Regions from separate parts of the Mycolicibacterium aichiense genome, predicted to be linked through region 2. Evidence: predicted binding sites of a transcription regulator. Region 2 holds the regulator's gene; the other holds the start of a gene.

Region 1 (8,625 bases), 160 kb from region 2:
CGATCCGGGGTGTCCCCCGCGAGCGACGAGCGATCTCGGAACCGGCCTCGGAACCCAGTTCGATGCCGAGGATTCCGGCCGAGCGGGCCAATACCCGTTCCAGTTCCGCCGGTTCGTAGAAATCCATGTGAGCGGTGAAGCCGAAGCGATCTCGCAACGGTCCGGTCAGCGCACCGGAGCGGGTGGTCGCGCCGACCAGGGTGAACGGCGCAACCTCCAACGGAATCGACGTCGCCCCAGGGCCTTTCCCGACGACGACGTCGACCCGGAAGTCCTCCATCGCCAGGTACAGCATCTCCTCGGCGGGGCGGGCGATGCGATGAATCTCGTCGATGAACAGCACGTCGCCCTCGACCAGGTTGGACAGCATCGCGGCGAGGTCACCGGCGCGTTCCAGGGCCGGCCCGGACGTCACCCGCAACGCGGAGCCCAGTTCGGCGGCGATGATCATCGCCAGCGACGTCTTGCCCAGCCCTGGCGGCCCGGACAGCAGGATGTGGTCCGGGGTGCCGCCGCGGTTCTTGGCACCTTCGAGGACCAGCTGCAGCTGCTCGCGCACCCGCGGCTGACCGATGAACTCGCCCAGCGACCGGGGCCGCAGGCTGGCGTCGACATCTCCTTCGCCGACGGTCAGCGCCGGCGACACGTCGCGGTCGGCTGCCTCGTCGTCCTCGTCGTCGAACCTGCTCACTTGGTCTTCCCTAGTAGCGACAGCGCGGCCCGCAATGCCGTTGAGGTGTTGGCCTCGCTGTCGGCCGCGAGCACCTTGTCGGTGGCCTCCTCGGCCTGCTTGAGCGCAAAGCCAAGCCCGACAAGGGCTTCCACCACGGGAGTGCGCACCGCGTGACCGGTCGCCGTGGTAACGCCCGCACCACCGGCGACCGCGCCGATCTTGTCCCGCAATTCCAGCACCATACGTTCGGCACCACGTTTGCCGATACCGGGCACCCGGGTCAGGGCCGTCACGTCGCCGTCGGCCAGGGCCTGACGCAACGCGGTTGCGTCATAGACGGCCAGTGTCGCCAGCGCGATCTTGGGGCCGACACCGGAGACCCCGAGGAGGGTCGAGAACAGGTCGCGGGCATCGGAGTCGGCGAACCCGTACAGGGTTTGGGAGTCCTCACGGACGATCATCGCGGTGATCAGCCGGGCCTCGCTGCCGCGCCGCAGCGTCGCGAGCGTCGACGGCGTGGCCATCACCTTGTAGCCGACGCCGGCGGCCTCGATCACGACGTGATCGAGGGCGATGTCGAGGACTTCGCCGCGTACCGAGGCGATCACTTGGCGGCCTTGAGGGTGCGCGCCGACTTCAGCCGGGCCTGGTAGGCCCGCTTCTGCTCGGCCGCCATGGCCTCGGCCTGCGCCATGCGGGCGATCATCGGGGCGCGCCAGCAGTGGCAGATCGCCAGGGCCAGTGCGTCGGCGGCGTCCGCCGGGGTCGGTTTCTGCTGCAACTGCAGGATGCGGGTGACCATGGTGGTCACCTGCGCCTTATCGGCACGCCCGTTCCCGGTGACGGCTGCCTTGACCTCACTGGGGGTGTGGAAATGCACGTCGATGCCGCGGCGGGCGGCGGCCAGTGCGATCACACCGCCCGCCTGCGCGGTGCCCATCGCGGTGTTGGCGTTCTGGTTGGCGAACACTCGCTCGATCGCGATCACATCGGGCAGGTGGGTGTCCATCCAGTGGTCGACGGTATCGCTGATGGTCAGCAGCCGACGCTGCAAGGGCTCGTCGGACGGCGTGCGCACCACGTCGACGTCCAGCGCGATGACCTGGCGACCACCCCGACTCTCGATCATCGAGAGCCCGCAGCGCGTCAACCCAGGGTCGACTCCCATCACCCGCACGGATCGCCTTCCGACTACGAACAGCTGTTCGATCACAGTAGCGGGCCGGGCGGACAGCACCGGTCAGGACACGCGGTCCTTCGCGCGTGGTTATGGTCGGTCCATGGGCGGTTCCGACGCATTCCATCCCGACTTGTCCGGCACCGAACCGGTGCGCAATCGGGTGCGCCACATCCGGGCCGGCGACCTCGACGGCGGCACCGGTCAGACCGACGGCATGCAGCGCTTCGCCGCGATCAGCGGCGCGTCGGTCGGGTCGGACAAGCTGTGGATGGGTGAGACCCACGTCGGGCCCGGCGTGGCGTCGGCCAACCATCACCACGGGGAGTCGGAGACCGCGATCTTCGTGCGCAGCGGCCACCCGCAGTTCGTCTTCCACGACGGTGTGGGCGAAGTGCGGATCAGTACCGAGCCGGGCGACTACATCTTCGTGCCGCCGCATCTGCCGCACCGCGAGGAGAACCCCGACCCGGATGAGCCGGCCGTCGTCGTGATCTCGCGCAGCACGCAGGAGGCCATCGTGGTCAATCTGGAGCGGCTGTATCCACTGTGAGCCTCGACGATGTCACCGAAAACCCCGGACGGCCGAGGGCCGGACGGCCGCGCAGTGAGCAGTCCCGCTCGGCAGTCGTCCGCGCGACGTCGGAGTTGCTGCACGAGTTCGGTCTGCGGGCAATGACCACCGAACAGATAGCGGCCCGCAGCGGCGCCAGTAAGGCCACCATCTACAAGTGGTGGCCCAACAAGTACGGCGTGGCGATCGACGCGTTCCTCTCTGAGCTGCAGGCCGACTCCCCCGACCCCGACACCGGCTCGGCCCGAACGGATTTCACGGTCTGGCTGCGCGGACTGTGCCGGTTCTACTCCGGCCCCAGCGGGCGGGTGTTCGCGCAACTGTTCGGGGAAGCGCAATTCGACCCCGAGATCGCGACAGCGCTGCGTGACGGTCTGGTCCGCTCGCGCCGTGCCGCGCTCGAATCCATCTGGGAGCGCGGGGTGGCCCGCGGCGAACTACGCGGCGACATCGCTGCCGGGGTCGCGATCGACCTGATCATCGGACCCGCCCTGTACCGGTTGATGGCCGGCCACGGGGAACTGGATGACGACGCCGCCGACGCGATCGTCGACGCGGCGTTGCGCGGCCTGTCCCGGTGAGCCAGTTCACCGGCGCGGATGGGATTAATCGCCGCTACGCGAGCGCTACACATTTCGAAACTGTACGTTCAGTTTCGAAGGAGTTCTCATGACACTCACCATCCGTCTCGCCGCCGGCCTGGTGGCCACCGGCATCGCCGCGGTCCTCGCCGCTCCGGTCGCCGTCGCGGCCGACGATCCGCATATGGTCTGCACCGTCGTCAGCGATGGCAACAGCCAGTGCGAGACACCGGGCAACGCCCAGCTCACCGCCTCGCCCCAGGATGTGCCTTACCCGACGCTGTATCCGTTCCTGCTCGGCGGCGGACTGATCTTCCACGACGGACCCGGCCACGGAATGCGCTGATCAGACCTCGGCGCTGAACTCGGTCAAGACACGCTGTAGGGCATGCCATCGCGGAGCGTCTGGATGATCTCCTCCATCCGCGCGCGGGAGCGCGCCCAACCCTTCACTTGCTCGCGGCCGATTTCCTCGCCGTCTCGCGTCGTGATGATCGTCCACGGCACGCCGCACCATTTGGCCAGCAGCCAGAACGGCCACGCCAGCATGAACGGCAGCACGATCAAAAAGATCAGCGCGTCGAGGGTGGCGAAGCCGGTCTCCCAGGGGATCGTCTTCCACCACCAGCGACGCACCGACCAGCTGGACCCGTCAGGGTCGGTCACCGTCAGCTGAGACATCGTCACCTCCGATTCGTTGCCCGCAGCGTACGGTTTTGTTTCATGGCGACGGGCGGTTCCCGCACAGTACGAAGCTTTTGCCGGGTGTGCCCGTCGGTGTGCGGGATTCTCGTCGAGATCGACGACGAGCGGGTGGTAGCCGTCCACGGCGACCGGGACAATCCCTTCTCCGGCGGCTACACCTGCCCGAAGGGCCGCGCGCTGCCGCTGATCCACCACCACCCGGACCGGCTCGAGCGGCCGATGATGCACGACGGCGGGCAACTGACCGAAACAAGCTGGGAGGCTTGCCTCGACGACCTCGGCGCCCGGTTGCGCGACATCATCGCCGAGCACGGCCCGGCCGCGGTCGCCGTCAACTTCGGTACGGGTATCGGGATGGATGCCGCCGGTTACCGGGTCGCCGAGGCGCTGCACCGTGCGATCGGCACACCGGCCAAGTTCAGCCCGCTGACGATCGACGGCACCGCCAAGGTTCTGGTGGCGGAGTTGATGGGCGGCTCGGCCGCGCTGACCGGGCGGCCGGATTACGAGAACGCCGAACTCGTCATCCTGATCGGCAGCAATCCGGTTGTCTCCCATGGTCACACCGTATGCATGCCCAACCCGCGCGGGCTGTTTCGCGACGTCGCCGCGCGGGCTCAACTCTGGGTCGTGGACCCCCGCCGCACCGAGACCGCCCGCTTGGCCACCCGCCATCTCGCCCCGCGACCGGGCACCGACTACGCGGTATTGGCCTTCCTGGTGCGCGAAATCCTCCGCGACGGAGCCGATCCGAGCGTCGCTGTCCAAGACCTCGACGTGCTCGTCTCCGCCGTCGAGCCGTTCACCCGCGAGCACGCGGCCACCCTCGCCGACGTCGCGCCGGACGCCCTCGACGATCTACTCGCCGCCATCCGCACGGCCGGGCACATCGCGATCGACACCGGAACCGGCGTCACCATGTCAGCGAGCGGCAATGTCACACAATGGCTTTCGTGGGCGCTGCTGATCCTGACCGGATCGATGAACACTCCCGGCGGCGAATGGTTCCACCCCGGCTACGGCTATCAGCTGGAGATGTTCGAGCTCCCGATCGCACCACCGGAAGGCAAGTCACGACCCGGTCCGCCCAGCCGTCCGGACACCCGCGCGTTCATGCGTGAATGGCCCTGTGCCGCATTGCCCGACGAGATCGAGGCCGGCAACATCCGCGCACTGCTCAATCTCGGCGGCAGCCTGCTCACCGGATTCCCCGCCACCGACGCGTTGCGTGCGGCGTTGCCGAAGCTCGACGTTCTGGCCACCACCGAGATCTTGCCGACCGAGACGACCGCGCTGTCCACTCACGTGCTGCCGACCAAGGGGCAGCTCGAGCGGCCCGACGTCACGTTGTGGGACTTCATGAGTACGCGAATCTCCGCCCAGCACACCCCAGCGGTGATGGCCCCGGTCGGTGACCGCCGCTCGATGTGGTGGGTGCTCGCCGAACTCGGCGCAAGACTCGGTCACGACGTCGCGGATACCGCGATGACCGACGAGCGGATGGTGGCCAAGTTCAACGCCGGCGGCCGCACCAGTTACGACGACCTCGTCGCCACCGGCTGGGCACAGGCCGACCGGGAGTTGCCTGCCGCGTGGATCCAACGCCACGTCGAACGGCTCGGCGGCTGGCGGCTGGCGCCTCGGGTCCTGGTCGACCAGCTGAACGGCCTGAACCACACCGCCGGTCCGGTATTGATTCCGCGTCGCCAATTACGAAGAGTCAACGCACAATTGCAATATCTCGGTGAGCAACCCGAGGTGCTCGTGAACCCCGACGACGCCGCGGCCGCCGGCATCGCCGACGAGCAAAAGCTCGTGGTGCGCACCGAGCACGGCGAGATCACCGGCATCGCGAAACTGGACTCGGCGGTGCGTAGCGGGGTGGTGTCGGTGCCGCACGCGCACGTCGGCGCCAACGTCAACCTGCTGACGAGTAAGGACGATCTGGACCCGGCGACCGGGATGACCCGTTACTCAGGGGTGCCGGTCAGCCTGCATCCGGCCTGATTCAGTCGTCCTCGAGCTGGGCCAGAACCTCGTCGGGGATGTCGGCGTTGGTGTAGACGTCCTGCACGTCGTCGCTGTCCTCCAGCGCGTCGACGAGCTTCATGATCTTGCGGGCGCCGTCGGCGTCCAGCGGGACGGTCACCGACGCCTGGAATCCGGCGTCGGCGGAGTCGTAGTCGATGCCGGCGTCCTGCAGGGCGGTGCGCACTGCGACCAGATCGGTCGGCTCGGAGATCACCTCGAAGCTGTCGCCGAGATCGTTGACCTCTTCGGCGCCGGCATCCAGGACCGCAAGCAGCACGTCGTCCTCGGACAGCCCGTTCTTCTCCAGCGTGACCACGCCCTTGCGGGAGAACAGGTAGGACACCGAGCCGGGGTCGGCCATGTTGCCGCCGTTGCGGGTCATCGCGACCCGGACCTCGCCGGCGGCCCGGTTGCGGTTGTCGGTCAGGCATTCGATGAGAACGGCGACGCCATTGGGCCCGTAGCCCTCGTAGGTGATGTTCTGCCAGTCGGCGCCGCCGGCTTCCTCGCCGCCGCCACGCTTGCGGGCGCGCTCGATGTTGTCGTTGGGAACCGAGGACTTCTTCGCCTTCTGGATGGCGTCGTACAGGGTGGGGTTACCAGCCGGGTCGCCGCCGCCGACGCGCGCCGCGACCTCGATGTTCTTGATGAGCTTGGCGAACATCTTGCCGCGCTTGGCGTCGATGACGGCCTTCTTGTGCTTGGTGGTAGCCCACTTGGAATGGCCGCTCATCGGGTTCTTCTCCGTACTGTCCGTTCTGCCGTAACCCGACGAGTCTACTGGTCGGCGCGGATCACCCGTTCGTTCGTGGCGACATCACCGCGCCATGTCACGGGATCTTGGCCGCGATCTCGCCGGCGGCGGCCACCACCTGCCTGCCGGCGTGCTCGAGACCCTCCGGGGTCAGTCGGTGGGTGAGGAAGCTGACGCTGAGCGCATACTGCGACGGTTTGCCTGATGCCGTCGGGATCGCAGCCGCCACACAGGTGAGCTCGTCTTCGGCCTCCTCGCGATCGATTGCGAAGCCCCGCGCGCGAATGTCCTTGATCTCGGCAGCCATCTGCTTCATCGAGGTGATGGTGTGGGCGGTGAATGCCGTCAGACCCGCCGTGGACACCATGTCGCGCCACTCACTGTCCGGCATCGACGCAAGCAACGCCTTGCCCAGTGCCGAGGCATGCCAGGGGTCGACCTGCCCGACTTCGGTGACCTTCTTCAGAGCGCGCCGCCCTTCGACCGCCTCGATGACGACCACGGAGCGGTCCTTGCGCACAGCGAAGTTCACGGTCTCGTTGAACTCGGCCAGCAACCGCTCCATCGTCGGCAGGATCGCCTCGGAGGGCACTTGGCCCGAGTAGGCGCGGCGGCCCAGACGGAAGATCTGCCACCCCAACCGGTATTGCGTCGATTCGAACCGCTCGATGTACCCCAGTGCGGTGAGGGTGTTGAGGTAGCGAAGCACAGTCGCCTCATTAAGCCCTGTGCCCTTTGCGATTTCGGTGAGATTCGCCGATTCCGCGTCGGCCACCGCTTCGAGAATCCGGACCGTGCGTTCGACGCCGATCAGATTCGAGCCTTTGTCGGACGCCCCCTGAGATTTCACTCAGTGAATGTTACCAGTGCCCAGTGAAGTCGGGCTTCGACACCACGAATTTCGCGCCACCGGTTGACAGCGAACCAACCCCGGGATAATTTTTCATTTGTCGAAACCCAATATTCACTGAGTGAAATTTCGTCGCCTCCGGGCGGCTACCCGAAGGAGACATGATGTCCACCGCAGCAGCAGGCAACGGTTCGAAGGTCGACGGGGCCGCCATCCTGGCGGCGCAGGGACTCCTGCCGGCCGACGACTACGCCCTGACGCCGTCGCCCAAGAGGTTCGATGACGGCGGCAGCTACCGCCTCGAGGTGTCCGGTGTCGAGCGCCTCAGCACCCTGGAGGCGTTGCTCGACGAGTCGGAGAAGCACAACGTCTTCATCAACCGAATCGTCGCCTTCGGCGGTGGTTCCACTCTGCTCAGTACGGGTGAATTGCGCGATGTGGCAACGCTGTCCGCTGAGAACGGCATCGAATTGATCGCCGTTCCCGGTCCGCGCACCGGCTGGGATCTCGGACGTCAGGCCTTGAGCACCGAAGGCCAGGCCGGCGGCAGGCGGGTGCGCGGGCTGGACAATGTGCGTTACCTGCTCGACGACTACCTTCGGATGTTCGCCGCCGGAATCCGCGGCGTGCTGGTGTGGGACGAGGGCGTGCTCGACATCCTCAACAAGGCCCGGGACGCCGGCCACATTCCGGCCGACGTGAAATTCAAGATCTCCGTCTACGCCGGCCACGCGAACCCGGCGTCGATCCGCATCCTGCAGGATCTGGGCGCCGACAGTGTGAACCCGGTGGGCGATCTGACCCGCCCGATGCTCGCCGCGATCCGGGGCAACGTCGACATCCCGCTGGATGTATGGGCCGAGACTTTCGAGTCCTTCGGTGGGATGAACCGTCTGTGGGAAGCCGGCGCGATCGCGCAGGTGGCCGCGCCGGTTTACTTCAAGATCGAGCCCGGTGAGTCCGAGGCGGTGATGTACAACGGCTGGATCGAGCCCGAGTACCACGAGCGACTGGTCCGCCACAAGGTCAGGCACGCGGCGATCATCAACGAACTCGTCGCCACCACCACGCCCGACGTGACGGTGTCGCCACAGCCCGCACCCTCCCCCGTTCTGGCGAACTGAGCCGCCGACATGACGCGACGCAAGGCGGCGATCATCGGGTCCGGCAATATCGGCACCGACCTGATGATCAAATTGCAGCGGCGGTCCGGACTTCTCGATGTCGCAGCGATGGCCGGAATCGACTCGGGCAGTGATGGATTGGCGCGGGCGGCCGCA
Region 2 (8,625 bases):
GCGTCCACATCTTCGGCACCGCGGCAACAGAATTGGTGCACATCGGCCAGGCCGTCATGGGCTGCGGCGGCACCATCGAGTACCTGGTCGACGCCGTCTTCAACTATCCGACGTTCTCAGAGGCCTACAAGGTGGCCGCGCTCGACGTGATGAACAAGCTGCGCGCGCTGAACCAGTTCCGCCGCTAGGCGCTCAGCACTCGCTGTCGAAGGACGCCGGCGCGTCGTCGCCCGGTCCCCCCGCTTCGGCGCGCGCCAGCAGCGCTGCCGTCGCGCCGTCGAACGGCGCCGAGTACGAGATGTCGTCCTGGCAGCCGCCGCCGTTGCGACCGCCGATCACGCCGACCACCGTCGCGCCGGCGATCCACGGGCCGCCGCTGGTGCCGTCGACCAGGCCGTTGCAGCGCAACGCGGGATAGCCGTCCTCGATGCGGGCGACCGTGTCGCAGCCCAGCGGGGGTCCGCCGTCGCCCATCGGGTACCCGATCACCGTCACCGGAGCGGACTGCGCGGGTGCCGCACCGAGGGTCAGCGCCCGACCCGCAACGGATTCGACGGTGCCGCCGGCAGCGCGGCTGACCCGCGCGAACGCATAGTCCGCTTTCGGGTCCTGGATGCTCAGCCAGCGGGGATCGAGGTAGACGGTGTCAACGGTCCAGATGTCACCGGGAGCGGCGCTCTCGTTGAATCCGGGAACGAATGTGGCGGGCAGGCCCGCCGCCAGGCAGTGCGCGGCGGTCAGGATCAGATCCTGGCCTGCCGAATGAACCACCGAGGCGGTGCAGGTGTGGGTGTCCGTGGCGCCGAGGAACAGCGCTCCCACGGCGGGCCGGGCCGCCACCGGCTGGGCATTGGCGGTTGGTACCGCCGCTGGAATGGGCTCCTCGGCGGCCTTGGCCCGCGGCTCCGCGGTGGAATGGCACCCGGACACCAGAACAGTGGCCACCACCACGTTCAGGGCCGACGCGACCATCCGCATGGCTCGATCATGCCCGATCTGCACGCTTTCGACCCGGCTGAACGGCCGGCCCTGGGAACGACGGGCACATCACCGGCGTTGTCCAACACAGGCGCTATGGTCAGCGCTCACCCGATTCTGAGAGACACTGGTTGTCACGGTACAAGGGGACGACGACGTGCCCGGGCACCGCGAGGAGGCGGAGACGATGACTGACGAGCAGGGACAGGCCTACCAACCCGAGCAGACCGGGATGTACGAACTGGAGTTTCCGGCGCCGCAACTGTCCGCACCCGACGGGCGTGGCCCGGTGATGATCCACGCCCTCGAAGGCTTCTCCGACGCCGGCCGCGCCATCCGTCTGGCTGCCGACCACCTCAGAGCCAAGCTGGACACGGAGCTGGTGGCCTCGTTCGCGATCGACGAACTGCTGGATTACCGCTCCCGCCGCCCGCTGATGACGTTCAAGACCGACCACTTCACCGACTACGAAGATCCTGCGCTGAATCTGTACGCCCTGCGCGACAGCCTCGGCACACCGTTCCTGCTGCTCGCCGGGCTGGAGCCCGACCTGAAGTGGGAACGGTTCGTCACCGCTGTGCGGCTGCTGGCCGAGCAGCTCGGGGTGCGCCAGATCATCGGGCTGGGCACCATCCCGATGGCCGTGCCGCACACCCGTCCGGTGACGATGACCGCGCACTCGAACAACCGCGAGCTGATCACCGAGTTCACCCCGTGGGTCGGCGAGGTGCAGGTCCCCGGCAGCGTGTCCAACCTGTTGGAGTACCGGATGGCCCAGCACGGCCACGAGGTCATCGGCTTCACCGTGCATGTGCCCCATTACCTGGCCCAGACGGATTTTCCGCCCGCCGCCGAGGCGCTGCTCGAGCAGGTCGCCAAGCTGACTTCGCTGCAGGTGCCGTTGCGGGGGCTCACCGATGCCGGCGCGGCCATCCGCACCAAGATCGACGAGCAGGTCGAAGCCTCGCCGGAGGTCGCTCAAGTGGTGACCGCGCTGGAGCGACAGTACGATGCTTTCGTTGCCGCTCAAGAGAACCGGTCGCTGCTGGCACGCGACGAAGAACTCCCCAGCGGCGACGAATTGGGCGCGGAGTTCGAGAAATTCCTCGCCCAGCACGCCGAGGACTTCAAAGACGGTTTCAACGACAACGGCGAGACCTAGCGAGTCCACCGCACCGATGACAGGGTTGGCCAGTGACTCAGCAGAAAACACAGCAGAAGTCTCAGCGGAAGCCCAATCTGCAGCCGGTGCGAGATGTGACGCCCACTCTGCACTTCCGGACCATTCACGGCTACCGGCGGGCCTTCCGGGTGGCCGGATCGGGTCCGGCGCTTCTGCTGATCCATGGGATCGGTGACAACTCCACGACGTGGCATCCGGTGCACAGCAAGCTCGCCCAGCGGTTCACCGTCATCGCCCCGGACCTGCTGGGGCATGGACAGTCCGACAAACCACGAGCCGACTATTCGGTGGCGGCCTACGCCAACGGCATGCGCGATCTGCTGAGCGTGCTCGACCTCGACAAGGTGACCGTGGTGGGGCATTCGCTCGGCGGCGGCGTGGCGATGCAATTCGCTTACCAATTCCCGCAATTGGTGGAGCGGCTGATCCTGGTCAGCGCAGGCGGGGTGACCAAAGAGGTCAACATCGCGCTGCGGGCTGCCTCGCTGCCGCTGGGCGGGGAGGCGCTCGCGCTGCTGCGCCTGCCGATGGTGCTGCCTGCGTTGCAGCTCGCCGGCCGTGCGCTGGGCAGCGTCTTCGGCTCCACCGGTTTGGGTCGCGACCTCCCGGACGCGCTGCGCATCCTGGCCGATCTGCCCGAGCCCACAGCGTCGTCGGCGTTCACCCGCACGCTGCGCTCGGTGGTGGACTGGCGCGGCCAGGTGGTCACCATGCTGGATCGATGTTATCTGACCGAATCCGTTCCGGTGCAACTCATTTGGGGTGACTTGGACGCGGTCATCCCGGTCAGCCACGCCCGGATGGCGCACTCTGCCATGCCAGGCTCCCAGCTGGAGATCTTCGGCCGTTCCGGCCACTTCCCGTTCCATGACGATCCCGATCGTTTCGTGGAGGTCGTCGAGAAGTTCATCGACGGGACCGCCCCTGCCGAATACGACCAGGACGCTCTACGCGAACTCCTCCGCACCGGCCTCTCCGAACGTTTGGTCACCGGGTCACTGGACACCCGGGTGGCAGTGCTCGACGCTCTCGGCGCCGACGAGCGCAGTGCCACCTGACTTCAGCGTCGTAGAGTCGAGTGATGACCGTCGACGTAACTGTGTTGCGGGTATTCACCGATGAAGGTGGCAACTTCGGCAATCCGCTGGGCGTGGTGGACGCGGCGACCGTACCCGCCGGTGATCGCCAGCGCATTGCGACCGAGTTAGGTTACAGCGAAACAATATTCATAGATCTGCCGAGCGACGGGGCAACCACCGCACACGCCCGTATCTTCACTCCGGCCACCGAATTGCCGTTCGCCGGGCATCCCACCGTGGGCGCGGCCTGGTGGCTGCGGGATCGCGGTACGCCGATTCACACCCTGCAGGTTCCCGCCGGCATCGTCGGGGTCAGCTACGACGACGACCGCACGGTGATCCGGGTCCGGGCGGAGTGGTCGCCGGAGTTCGCCATCCACGATCTGGACTCGCCGGACGAGCTGCTGGCCGCCGATCCGGACGACTACTCCGACGACGCGGAGCACTACCTATGGGCGTGGACGGATCGCGACGGCGGGCATGTCCGGTCGCGGATGTTCGTTGAAGACCTCGGCGTGCCGGAAGACGAGGCCACCGGATCGGCGGCGGCGCGGCTGACCGACTACCTGAGCCGCGACCTGACCATCACCCAGGGCAAGGGATCGCAGATCTTCACGACGTGGGACGCGCAGGGGTGGGTGCTGATCGCCGGCCGAGTGGTCAGCGACGGTGTGCGACAGCTGGATTGACCTGCCTCAGCCGGACGTGCCGACGGAGCGGTGGGCGCGCAGCGCCTCGATCTCGCGCTCGAAGTCCTCAGCCGAGCTGAACGAGCGGTACACCGACGCGAATCGCAAATAGGCGACCTCGTCGAGTTCACGAAGCGGTCCAAGAATGGCGAGTCCGACCTCGTGGCTGGGGATCTCGGGCGAGCCGGCGGCACGCACCGTGTCCTCCACTTGCTGGGCGAGCAGATTCAGTGCGTCGTCATCGACGTCGCGGCCCTGGCAGGCGCGGCGAACACCGCTGACGACCTTTTCCCGGCTGAACGGCTCGGTGACGCCGCTGCGCTTCACGACCGCCAGCACCGCGGTCTCCACAGTGGTGAACCTCCGGCCGCACTCCGGACAGGAGCGGCGACGCCGGATTGCCTGGCCCTCATCGGTCTCGCGGGAATCGACAACGCGGGAGTCCGGGTTGCGGCAGAACGGACAGTGCATGACCGCTCCTTCGCTCAGTGGCCCGATACGCCGAACCACTGAGAGCCTACCCGCGCCGTCCGCGGGAGCGGCTGCGGCCAGCACGGTCGTCAGCCGATCGGCGCGATCAGCGTCTGCCCGGCGTCCAGCGACGCCGACTCGAGCTTGTTCAAATCGCGGATGCGCTGCACCACCTGTCCGGCGGGTGCATCCGGCGCGACCCGTCCGGCCAGTTGCTGCAGCGTCTCCCCGGCCTGGACCTGGACGACGGCGAGCTGGTCCGGCATCTGCTCGGTGGCAGCCGGGGTGGCGCTGAAGTGGCCGACCATGCCGAGCCACAGCGTGATCAGCGCGGCCACCCCGGCCAGCGCGATCGTGACCGCGGTGCTGACCGGCCGGCGTGCGTGCTGCGCCCGGGAGAACGCAATACCCGTGCCGCGATACTGCATCGGCGTGATCGCCGGCCGTGCCGGGTGCGGCCCGCGGGCGCGAGCGCCGGCCGGGCGGCGCCGAGCAGGGGCAACCGGCGCCCCGGCCGCCCGCCGGTACACCGGTGCCGAGATGTAAACCTGTCGATCATCGATGACTGTCACGTCCGTGTCCTTCCTTCAGGGCCGCCCCGGTTCGCTCTTGTGTTCGAAATATACTCGATCATGCGTTCGAAAACCGAACATGTGAGCGAGCGTGTTCGAAGAATAAATCCGACCACCGACAAGTTCTGCCCCGCCGACTGCCGACCCGGCGGAATCGCGACACGGTCGAACAAATGTTTGAATTTTGCCGCCGGCCCGGCTAGATTCGGCCTCATGAGCGAGCGCAGTGAGACATCCGGGCTGACCGAGCGGCAGCGAACCATCCTCGACGTGATCCGCGCCTCAGTCACCAGCCGCGGCTATCCCCCCAGCATCCGTGAGATCGGCGACGCAGTCGGGCTCACATCGACCTCTTCGGTCGCCCACCAGCTACGCACACTGGAGCGCAAGGGCTATCTGCGCCGCGATGCCAACCGGCCGCGTGCAGTGGACGTGCGGGGAGCCGACGATTCCGTGAGCCCGGTGCGCACCGAGGTCGCCGGTTCGGACGCGCTGCCCGAGCCGACTTTCGTGCCGGTGCTCGGACGCATCGCCGCTGGCGGCCCGATCCTCGCCGAGGAAGCTGTCGAGGACGTGTTCCCGCTCCCCCGCGAGCTGGTCGGCGACGGGTCGCTGTTCCTGCTCAAGGTCGTCGGTGAATCCATGATCGACGCGGCGATCTGCGACGGCGACTGGGTCGTGGTCCGTCAGCAGAACGTGGCCGACAACGGCGACATCGTCGCTGCGATGATCGACGGCGAGGCCACGGTCAAGACGTTCAAGCGCACCAGCGGCCAGGTCTGGCTGATGCCGCACAACCCGGCGTTCGACCCCATTCCCGGTAACGACGCCGCGATCCTCGGCAAGGTCGTGACCGTTCTCCGCAAGGTCTAGCGGACGGGGGCGAAAGCCTCACTCCGCCTTGTGGAATCCGTTCGCCTGCGCGAGTTCCTCACTGGCGAACCACACTTCGGGCACGGTGTGGTCGTAGAGCGCCGAATCCGGGGTGTAGTACAGCCCTGAATGCGTATTGGCCTTGACCACATAGCCTTCGGGCGCCTGATAGGGGTCCGAGAGCGGAAGGTGGATCGCCGGGCGATTGGCTGCGGCCTCGGAATGCACATCGGACTGCAGGACTTCCGCCGGCTGCGTGGAGTCTTCTTCCTCGATGTCGACGACGTCGGACTCGAGGATTTCGTCCGGCACCGGCTCGGGCTCCGGCGCCGCCTCGGGTTCGGCGGCGCGGCGGCGTCGCGGCGTACCGATCTCCCCCATGTCGAGTCGCCACATCGATTGCGACTCGCCGAGATTCACCGCCGCATGGCGGCCCGAATCGCTCGATTCGTCGTGGTCGATCTCCTCGACTTCGGCGTACTCGAGCTCCGCGGGTACCTCGTCGGCGTCCTCGGCCTCATACCCGCCGGTTTCGGCAGCCTCCGCTGGAATGCGGGTCGGTGTGGTGTCGATGGAGTCCTGATCGCCGTCGAACACGTCCTCAGGCCCGGGCTGCGACTTGTCGTCTTCCTCGGGCGCCCAGCCGAAGCCCGGCGCAGCGGCCACCACCGGCACAGCGCCGTCGGGATAGGTCGAGAAGCGCGAGGCGGCCGCGGCGTCGGCCTCGCCGGCGACCTCACTGGGCCAGTGATCGTCGTCGTCGTAGTCCGAGTCCTCGAAGTCGTCGTCGATCTCGTCGGCGCCGCTGCGGCGGCGCTGCAGCCAGAGCACACCCAGACCGATCACGGCGAGCAGCAACAGGACCGGGACGATGATCAGCAGCCACCACCAGTGGAAGGTGAAACCGCTGCCGGACTTTGTTCCCGCCGGGCCGGCTTGCGGCCCGGCGGCCGGAACCTGAACACCGGACAGTGAACCGGCGAGCTCCGGCGGTTTGGTCGTGAACGTGTTGCTGGCCTTGTTCCAGGAGATCTCGCCGCCGCTGAACTTCTGCGTCACGGTGTCGCCGTTGACGCTCTGCTCACCGGTCGGCACACCCAGCTTGCCGGTGGCCCCGCCCAGCTTGGTCCAGGCGGCGTTGATCGCGCCGCGCACCACGATCGCACCGTTGTCGGGCGTCCAGAAAATCACCGGTTTGTCGGCCGCGCTGAAGGCGCTGACCCGGCTGTTGGGCGCGCCGCCGTCGGCTTCGGTTCCGGTCGGCAGGCCCAGGTCGCCGGTCGGGCCGCCCTGGGCCTCGTACTTGGCCAGGATCGCGCCCGTCACCGCGTGCGCGCCGGTGGCCGGCGAGTAGAAGATCTTGCCGCCCGCGTAGTCCTGAGCGGCGCCGTCAGTGCCGATGACCTGCTGGTCCCCTTGGCGGGCCCCGAGCGGTCCCGCAAGGCCCCCGGCCGCACGCCAGGCCTGGTTGATCGCCGTCGTCGGGTCGCTGGGCACCTCGACACCGGCCAGGTTGCCTGCGAGCTCGGGCGGGACGGTGGTGAACGTCTTCGCGGCCGTGTCGTAGGAGATCTCGCCGCCGGTGAACTTCTGGCTGATCACCGTGCCGTTGAAGGTCTCGTCCTCGGTGGGGACGCCCATCGTGCCGGCCGAGCCGCCGAGCTTGTCCCACGCCGCGTTGATCGCGCCGCGTACCACCCATGCGCCGGTGGCGGGGGTCCAGAAGATCGCCGGCTTGTCGCTAGCGCTGAACGTGCTGACCTGGCTGTCCGGCCCCACCAGACCCGCGACCGCGTCGATGGTGGGGAATCCGAGATCGCTGTCGGCCGCCCCGCCGAGCGCCTGGTACTTGTCCAGGACCGCCCCGAAGAGCAGGTGGGCCCCGGTGGCCGGGGTGAAGAAGATCTTGCCGCCGCTGAAGTTCTGGGCGAATCCGTCGCCGACGGCATAGACATCGCCGTCCTTGGTGCCCACCGGAGAACCATCGCCGCCTGCGGTCTCCCACGCCTGATTGATGGCGTCGCTCGCGTCCGTTTCGGGGCTAGCGATCGCCCCGGGCGCCCACAGCAGCGCGGCCGCAGCCGTCGCCAAGACGACGAGCGCCATCCGCCCGACGCCTCTACTGAGACGACTTCCAAGCCTGGTCATGCACTCTCCCCGCAGTGTCGGTCAAGATGCTTCCCCTCATCCTCCGCGTCAACTGTGCTTCAGCACCTCACGACACGCGGCGTTTCTACGAGATAACCGACGCGTTGACGGGGGAAAACACCCGAAATCCCCAGGACAAGCCGGGGCGCATGACAAGCGCCCGCCGCTTCGGCAGCCGAGTGACGGGGTACCAAACCCGCAGTTCAGCCCCGCTTGCGGGGTCAGACGCCCAGGCTGCGGCCGATGATCTCTTTCATGATCTCGGTGGTACCGCCGTAGATCGTCTGCACACGCGCATCCAGGTAGGCCTTGGCCACCGGATATTCGCGCATGTAGCCGTAACCACCGTGCAACTGCAGGCAGCGGTCGACGAGATGAACCTGCTTCTCGGCCGCGTACCACTTGGCCATCGAGGCCTGCTCGGCGCTCAGCTTGCCGTCGAGGTGCAGCCGGATGAACTCGTCGACCATGATGCGGATGGCGGTCGCTTCGGTGGCCAACTCGGCCAGCAGGAAGCGGCTGTTCTGCTGGCTACCGATCGGCTTGCCGAACGCCTTGCGCTCCTTGGTGTACTGCAGGGTCTGCTCGAGGACGCTTTCCATGGCAGCAGCGGCCATCACCGCGATGTTCAG

What was found. Region 2 encodes LexA, which represses DNA repair genes until DNA is damaged. Its sites were predicted from a motif close to CGAACANNTGTTCG; they were not measured.
Region 1: the regulator LexA is predicted to act here: its motif matches at 1,868-1,881, upstream of ruvC (crossover junction endodeoxyribonuclease RuvC).

Annotation. Positions count from the first base shown of each region.
Region 1 covers NZ_AP022561.1:2,271,186-2,279,810, reverse strand. Annotated here, with positions in the region: gene ruvB (Holliday junction branch migration DNA helicase RuvB) at 1-691, opposite strand, end outside; gene ruvA (Holliday junction branch migration protein RuvA) at 688-1,281, opposite strand; gene ruvC (crossover junction endodeoxyribonuclease RuvC) at 1,278-1,850, opposite strand; gene G6N32_RS11035 (cupin domain-containing protein) at 1,954-2,403, shown strand; gene G6N32_RS11030 (TetR/AcrR family transcriptional regulator) at 2,400-3,005, shown strand; gene G6N32_RS11025 (hypothetical protein) at 3,094-3,351, shown strand; gene G6N32_RS11020 (hypothetical protein) at 3,375-3,686, opposite strand; gene G6N32_RS11015 (molybdopterin-containing oxidoreductase family protein) at 3,729-5,717, shown strand; gene G6N32_RS11010 (YebC/PmpR family DNA-binding transcriptional regulator) at 5,719-6,474, opposite strand; gene G6N32_RS11005 (IclR family transcriptional regulator) at 6,572-7,345, opposite strand; gene G6N32_RS11000 (hypothetical protein) at 7,510-8,469, shown strand; gene G6N32_RS10995 (acetaldehyde dehydrogenase (acetylating)) at 8,479-8,625, shown strand, end outside.
Region 2 covers NZ_AP022561.1:2,110,813-2,119,437, reverse strand. Annotated here, with positions in the region: gene sthA (Si-specific NAD(P)(+) transhydrogenase) at 1-188, shown strand, start outside; gene G6N32_RS10230 (trypsin-like serine peptidase) at 193-978, opposite strand; gene G6N32_RS10225 (proteasome assembly chaperone family protein) at 1,166-2,140, shown strand; gene G6N32_RS10220 (alpha/beta fold hydrolase) at 2,173-3,219, shown strand; gene G6N32_RS10215 (PhzF family protein) at 3,243-3,929, shown strand; gene nrdR (transcriptional regulator NrdR) at 3,936-4,400, opposite strand; gene G6N32_RS10205 (LysM peptidoglycan-binding domain-containing protein) at 4,490-4,972, opposite strand; gene lexA (transcriptional repressor LexA) at 5,186-5,845, shown strand; gene G6N32_RS10195 (LGFP repeat-containing protein) at 5,864-7,993, opposite strand; gene G6N32_RS10190 (acyl-CoA dehydrogenase family protein) at 8,215-8,625, opposite strand, start outside.